Regions from separate parts of the Streptomyces sp. P9-A2 genome, predicted to be linked through region 3. Evidence: riboswitches for the same ligand, from Rfam matches in the RefSeq annotation. Region 3 holds a riboswitch; each other region holds the start of a gene.

Region 1 (2,193 bases), 2.3 Mb from region 3:
TCCTGGCCGTATCGTCGCCGACGGCCTGTGGTGATGGCAGTCTGGCGACGAAGCACCAGTGCGGGACCGTACTCGAATCAGCCGCTCCGTGTCGGACTGCGGTCCCGTGGAAAGGGACGACATCGCCATGGCAGACCATCTGGAAGCATCCATCACTCTGCCGAGCGATCCCGCCTCGGTCTCCGCGGCCCGCGCCCATGTGGTGGGCACGCTGGCGGAGTGGGGCATGCCGGAGGACACGGAAGTGTCCGACACCATCCGGCTGATCGTGTCCGAACTCGCGACCAACGCCGTGCAGCACACCCTGGGGCAGTCACCCACGTTCACCGTGGACCTCGTCCTCGACCGGCACGACCAGCTGTGCATCGGGGTCACCGACAGCCACCCGAGGTTCCCCAAGCGGCTCCCCGCCGCGGTCCAGCAGGACAACGGCCGAGGGCTGGTCATCATCCGCTGGCTGGCCGTGGAGTGCGGCGGCAGGATGAGGGTCCGCCCCACCAGGGAGGGCGGGAAGACCGTCTCCGTCGTCCTCCCGTGGGCCGTTCCCGCCGAGCCGGCCACGGCGGTCGAAGTGGCAGGACAGCAGGAACCGTAGGGGGTCGCGACAGGAACGGGGCGAGGGCGGGAAGAGGGGCGGGCGGAGGTGGAAGAAGCGAAAAGAGGACCTGCTCACCCGTTCGGGCGATACGCAGATCCTCGAGCCGCCGCACCGGTGTGTTGCCCGGGCGTCGTTCGGCGCGTTGGGCGGGGCGGCGGCAGAGGGGTGCCGCCGCCCACGCGGATCACTTCACCCGGCCGTACCAGACGCTGCGGGTCCAGATCTTCTGCAGGCGTACCACGTCCCCGGTCTTGGGCGCGTGCCAGAGTTTGCCCTGGCCCGCGTAGATGCCCACGTGGTACACGTTCTGGCCCGAGTGGAAGAAGACCAGGTCCCCCGCCTTGCGGTTCGAGGCGGAGATGTGGCGGGTCTTGTTGTACTGCTGGGACGCAGTGCGGGGCAGCTGCTTGCCCGCCTTCTTGAACGAGTAGAGGGTGAGTCCGGAGCAGTCGAAGCGGCTCGGTCCGGTGGCGCCCCACCGGTAGGGCGCGCCCTTCTTGGACGCTGCGATCTTGAGGGCCTTGGCGGCCGGAGTCGCGGCCGCCGCCTCCGAGGCGGTGCCGGGGAGGACGATCGAGCCGCCCACGGCGGCGAGGGTGAGGGCCGAGGCCGTACCGGCCCTGGCCATGAGAGACGGGACGCGATTGAGCGCGGTCATGCGCAACCCTTCGTCAGCCGCCTGTGAAGGATGACCTGTCGGATTCGGGCTGGCGAAGTTGCCCGGCCGCACGAGTGCGGCTTCACCCCAAGAGCTGCTCGGCGCGGGAATCGAACTCCCGTTCCGGCGGCCCGTATTGCTCGGGTCCTCCACTCCTGCCGATCCACTCCTGTCGACCGGTCATCCGGGCGGCGGCAGGATTCGGCGTCCGCCCGGATCGCCCCGCCGCGGCGGCGGGGTCTTGTCGTCAGTGAGCGATCTTGGCAACCGTCGGCCCGAAATCCCAATGGAACCGGGGGTTTGTGTTGTTACTCACCACTCATCCGTTCGAGTGGACAGCCTCATGTCCGGGCTGCCGTCCGGAGTGCCGAGGAGTCCCGGACCAGCATCGGAATGACCTGTTCCGGTAAGTGGCCACGCGTGGTGCGCAACTGTGACGGCCCGAAAAGGAGTCGACATATACACCGGTTGGCGGTACCCCCTTTGGTCCGTTTCAACTCCGGTGCGGACGTGCCGCCGACGCCGTCCCCGGCCGGACCGGTACAGGCGTCAGCTGTCGGAGCCCGGCGGCAGCGTGACCCGGGCCGTGCGCCGGTCGCCGTCCAGCACCCGCAGGGCCCGGGTCAGTGTGGCGGCGTGCAGTTCGGTCTCGCCGCGCCGGTGCATCAGGGTCAGCGCGTCGCGCAGTGCGACGGCCTTACCGACCAGCGCCTGTGCGGCGCGCAGCCCACGATAGGTGTCGCCGTCGCGGGCCGGGTTGATCCGGCCGAGCAGGTCGACGGCCTCGAGATAACAGTCGATCAACTCGGCCTCGGCGCGGGTCAGCGCGGGCAGCGGCGGCAGTTCGGGGGGCAGCATCGGTGGTTCACCTCGCGCCGGGAGTGGGGCGCGGGCTCTCGCGGTCGGCCAGGATCCGGTCGGCGAGGCCGTACTCCAC
Region 2 (2,193 bases), 4.1 Mb from region 3:
CGAGGCGATCATCCGCTCCGCCCCCTTGTCGCCGGCGAGGACGGAGCGGAGCTGGTCCAGGTCCCCGTCACGGACCATCCTCCAGAACTCGGCGCCGTCGGCCGGGTCGCTCAGCGGCAGATTCACATTGCGCACGCCGGGCAGTTCGATGTCCTGCCCGTCCAGCTTGTGGTCGGCCGCGTTGCGGAAGTCGAAGACGGTGTGCAGTCCCAGGGAGGACAGGAAGGCGGCGTCCTCCTCGGTGGCGTGCGCGAGATGGCCGCTGCGGAACAGTACCCCGTGCCGCACCCGGCGGCCGTCGACGGTCGGCAGGCCTCCCACATCACGGAAATTGCGCACCCCGGTGAGCTCGGGTTCGGTCGACGGGATCTGCTGCGTCACGGGGGCCCCTCTCCCACTCTGCGCCGCCGGCGCGGCGGCGTCGGCGGGTGTCACCCGACGATACGACATGCCTGGCAGGGGCAATGAGTTGGTGACGGGGCCGTCGGAGTGGAGACGGGACCGCACCGGTGGAGTCGACGGCGTGGACGGATCCGTGCCGGACCCGCGGCCCGCCGGCCGGACCATCGATATTTTCCCTATTGGGACGTTCTGTCCGTTTGGGGAGTTTCGCCATAATGCGCCCCGATAGGAGGGGAGATGGTGATGGGGTGGTGAGCATCGTCATAGAGGTGACGATGTGTTGTCGCCATGCTCACGTAATTCCATTATCGCGCAAGGGAATTCGGGGGGTGTCGAAAATCCTGGGCGACTCTGAGTGACGGGTTTCAGGTCAATGGATCACGAAACAACGCCTTCGCTCGGAAGATCGTGCTTGTCCCTTTGCGTCTCGGTCGCCTACGTTCGCCATCGATCCGGACGGACGCCTAATCCTGCCGCTGTCCGGAGCCTTCACACTCTGATCCGCGTATGGCAGGAGCGGGGGACCCACAGGTACGACTGCCTGTTCCGGTCTCCGGAACGGCTTGGGGTCAAGTCGCGTTTCCGACGCGGCCGGGCATCTCCAGCCCGCACCCGACAGCTCACCTCGTAGGCGCCGGAGAGGAATTCGTCATGCCCGCAAAGGGTAAGCACCGTCGTCCCAGCGTTTCGCGTCTCACCCGTTCCATCGCCGTCGCCGGAACCGGTGGCGCCGCACTCGCCATGCCGCTTCTCGGTGCCACCGGAGCGAACGCCGCCACTCCGCAGGCCGCCCCGGAAAAGGCCGTCCAGTCGTATTCCGTCGCCGGCAAGACGTCTGACGGCGTGAAGGCCGACGGCGACAGGAACGGCGACACCCGCACGTACATCGTGAAGGGCGGCGACTACCTGGCGAAGATCGCCGAGTCCGAGAACGTCGACGGCGGCTGGAAGCAGCTCTACTCGGACAACCGCGAGACCGTGGGCGACGACCCGTCGCTCATCCACCCCGGTCTGAAGCTCTCGGTCGACGGCAAGGCCGCCGCGACCGGCGCGCCGAAGAAGTCCTCCTCTTCCGAGGCGCCCTCCTCGTCCGCTCCGGCCGCTCCCTCGGCTCCGTCCTCCGCGTCGAAGCAGTCGAAGCCGTCGACGGCCGGCGAGGCCTCCGAGCAGTCCGCGCCGAAGTCCTCCTCCGGCTCGACGACCGCGACCCAGGCCGCGACCGCCTCCGGCTACAGCTCGCCGGTGCCCGGCGGCGGCCTCGGCACCGCCTACAAGGTGGCCGGCAGCATGTGGTCCAGCGGCTACCACACCGGTGTCGACTTCGCCGTTCCGACCGGCACCTCCCTGAAGGCCGTGGGCGCGGGCACCGTCGTCTCCGCCGGCTGGGCCGGCTCGTACGGCAACCAGGTCGTCGTCAAGCTGAACGACGGCCACTACGCCCAGTACGCCCACCTGTCCTCGCTGTCCGTCTCGGCCGGCCAGGCCGTGAGCGGCGGCCAGCAGGTCGGCCTCTCGGGCTCCACCGGCAACTCGACCGGCCCGCACCTGCACTTCGAGATCCGCGCCACGCCGGACTACGGCTCGGACCTGGACCCGGTCTCCTACCTCCGCGGCAAGGGCGTCTCCATAGGCTGACCCCCGAGGCGACCTGCCTGACGCGCCGAAGGCCGGACCCCCGATCCCCGGGTCCGGCCTTCGGCGCGTCGGCGCGTCGGCGCGTTCGGCGGGGTGGAGTCCCGGGAGCGCCGGGGGTGTTCCGTGCGTCACGTCGCTCGCCGCTCAACGTCCCCG
Region 3 (2,193 bases):
AACCGGGAGACGGAAAACCGCGAGACGGGGGCGGGAGGCCGGGAAACGGGGGCGGGAGCGGGAGGCCGGGAGACGGGCGGGAGGCCGGGAGACGGGAGGCCGGGTCCGGCACCGCGTACGGACCGGATCCGGCCTCGAACACGGAGAAGCCCCGCTCCGGCGCGTATGGGGGATACGCGCCGGAGCGGGGCAAGGACCCCGTGGGGGAGGAGCCGGACGTGCGGCCGCGCCTTACTTCAGGTGCAGCTGCTGACCCGGGTAGATGAGGTCGGCGTCCTCGACGATGTCGTCGTTCAGCTTGAACAGCTTGTCCCAGCCGCCCTTGACGTCGTGCTCCGAGGCGATCGAGCTGAGGGTGTCGCCCTTGGCGACCTTGTACTCGCCGTCGCCCTTCTCGACCTTCTCGCCGGTCGGGGTGGTGACGGTCTTCTTGGCGGCCGGACGCTCGTCGGAGCGGGAGGCCTTCTGCTCGGCGGAACGCTCGGGAGCGGCCTCGGTGCTCCGCTCCTGGGACTCCCGCTTCGGAGCCTCCTGCTTCGGGGCCTCCTGCGAGGAGCCGCTGTTCTGGCCGCCGGAGCTCTGGTTGCCCGAGCCCTGGTTGCCCGAGCCCTCGGCGGAACCGCCACCGCCGTGGGCGGCGTTGGACAGGCCCTTGCCGCAGACCGGCCAGGCACCCTTGCCCTGGCCCGCGAGGACCTTCTCGGCGATCTCGATCTGCTGGGCCTTGCTGGCCTGGTCGGCGGTGCCGGCGTACGTCGTGCCGCCGTAGCCGGCCCAGGTGGAGGCGGAGAACTGCAGACCGCCGTAGTAACCGTTGCCGGTGTTGATCGACCAGTTGCCGCCGGACTCGCACTGGGCGACCGAGTTCCACTCGGAGGCGGTTGCGGCGGAAGCATTGCCGGCCGCCATCAGCGGGGCGGCGACGGCGGCACCGGTGACGCCGGCGATGGCGATGACACGGGTGGCCTTGGACGGACGACGGTGCTTGCCCTTGCCGGAAAACAGCATGGTTGGATCCCCTCACCGACGCCTACGAGGTGAGCTGTCGGGTTCGGGCCGGTTGAGTTGCCCGGCCGCGTCCCTCCCGGGACGCGACTTCACCCCAAGCCGCATCCGGCTTTCTCCACCGGATCCGGCGCCTACCTTGGGTCCCCCGCTCCTGCCTACGGCGCATGACGCGACGGCTGTTCCCGTACCGCCACTGGCAGGATTCGGCGTGGTGGCGGCCGGGGCCCGCGATGGCGAGCGGTCACGACCGTAGACACGGGATCGGCAGATTATCAAAGACGATCAGGGCTTCTGAGACCTATCTCTCATCGCCTTTAAACCGGACATTCATCGCGAAACGTGACCCTCAACTGGCTTTGCCGGCGCGCTTTTTCGCGCGCCGACCCACCTGCCGCCCCGTCACCGCGCGACCGGCGCACGCCCGCCGCCCGCCGCCCGGTCGGGAGAGACTCCCGCGCCCGACTGCCGACCGAATGTCAGCCGTTGCCCGATCAGGACCCGAACCCGAGCGCCTGACTGGGAAGGATGAGGTTCGGGACGGCCGCGCCCACGACCTCGCCCTCTCCGTCGAAGGCGAGGAAGTCGGAGGCGGCCGAGGAGTCGCTCCCGGAGTTCGCGCCGGAGCCGCTCGACGGGGACGAGCCGTCAAGACCGCGTGAGAAACCGAGGCCGCCACGCGAGGCGTGCCGGCCGGAGGATCCGGCCTCACGGTCCTTACGCGCCTCCTCCTCGGCGCTGGCGCCGCGGTGACGGCCGCTGCCGGAACTCTCGCCGTCGGCCGATCCCGAAGCGCCGCCCTTTTGTCCCGACTTGCCCGATTCCTTACCCTTGCCCGAGGCCGAGGGAGACGAGGAGGCGGAGGCGGAAGAAGAAGCGTCGGGTTCGGCCGATCCGTCCGCGCCCTCCCCCTTCTCCTTGCCGTCCGCGGTGTCCTTCGCGTCCGACGAGGAGTCGGAGGACTGGGACGGCGACGGAGTGTCGGACCCTTCGGGACCGTACTTGTCCGACGAGTCGTCCTGCGTACCGGTGCCGACGTCGAGCACGGGCGAGTCCTGACCCAGGCCCCCCAGCAGCCCGCAGGCCCTCCACGCGTCGACACCCTGGTCGGCGAGGATCTTCTCGGCCACCGCTATCTGCTGGCCGCGGCTGGCCTGGTCGGCGCTGGTCGCGTAGTCGAGGCCGCCG

What was found. Region 3 has a riboswitch for cyclic di-AMP ahead of V4Y04_RS14730 (transglycosylase family protein). Riboswitches for the same ligand answer to the same signal wherever they lie in the genome.
Region 1: linked by a shared signal. The riboswitch ahead of V4Y04_RS04390 (C40 family peptidase) and the one ahead of V4Y04_RS14730 (transglycosylase family protein) in region 3 are both predicted to bind cyclic di-AMP.
Region 2: linked by a shared signal. The riboswitch ahead of V4Y04_RS33380 (M23 family metallopeptidase) and the one ahead of V4Y04_RS14730 (transglycosylase family protein) in region 3 are both predicted to bind cyclic di-AMP.

The regions. Positions count from the first base shown of each region.
Region 1 covers NZ_JAZIFX010000001.1:977,967-980,159, reverse strand. Annotated here, with positions in the region: gene V4Y04_RS04395 (ATP-binding protein) at 128-595, shown strand; gene V4Y04_RS04390 (C40 family peptidase) at 783-1,256, opposite strand; cyclic di-AMP (ydaO/yuaA leader) riboswitch at 1,260-1,473, opposite strand; gene V4Y04_RS04385 (hypothetical protein) at 1,806-2,114, opposite strand; gene V4Y04_RS04380 (ATP-dependent Clp protease proteolytic subunit) at 2,122-2,193, opposite strand, start outside.
Region 2 covers NZ_JAZIFX010000001.1:7,396,750-7,398,942, forward strand. Annotated here, with positions in the region: gene V4Y04_RS33375 (tyrosine-protein phosphatase) at 1-381, opposite strand, end outside; cyclic di-AMP (ydaO/yuaA leader) riboswitch at 887-1,051, shown strand; gene V4Y04_RS33380 (M23 family metallopeptidase) at 1,054-2,037, shown strand.
Region 3 covers NZ_JAZIFX010000001.1:3,278,552-3,280,744, forward strand. Annotated here, with positions in the region: gene V4Y04_RS14730 (transglycosylase family protein) at 232-1,008, opposite strand; cyclic di-AMP (ydaO/yuaA leader) riboswitch at 1,013-1,181, opposite strand; gene V4Y04_RS14735 (transglycosylase family protein) at 1,500-2,193, opposite strand, start outside.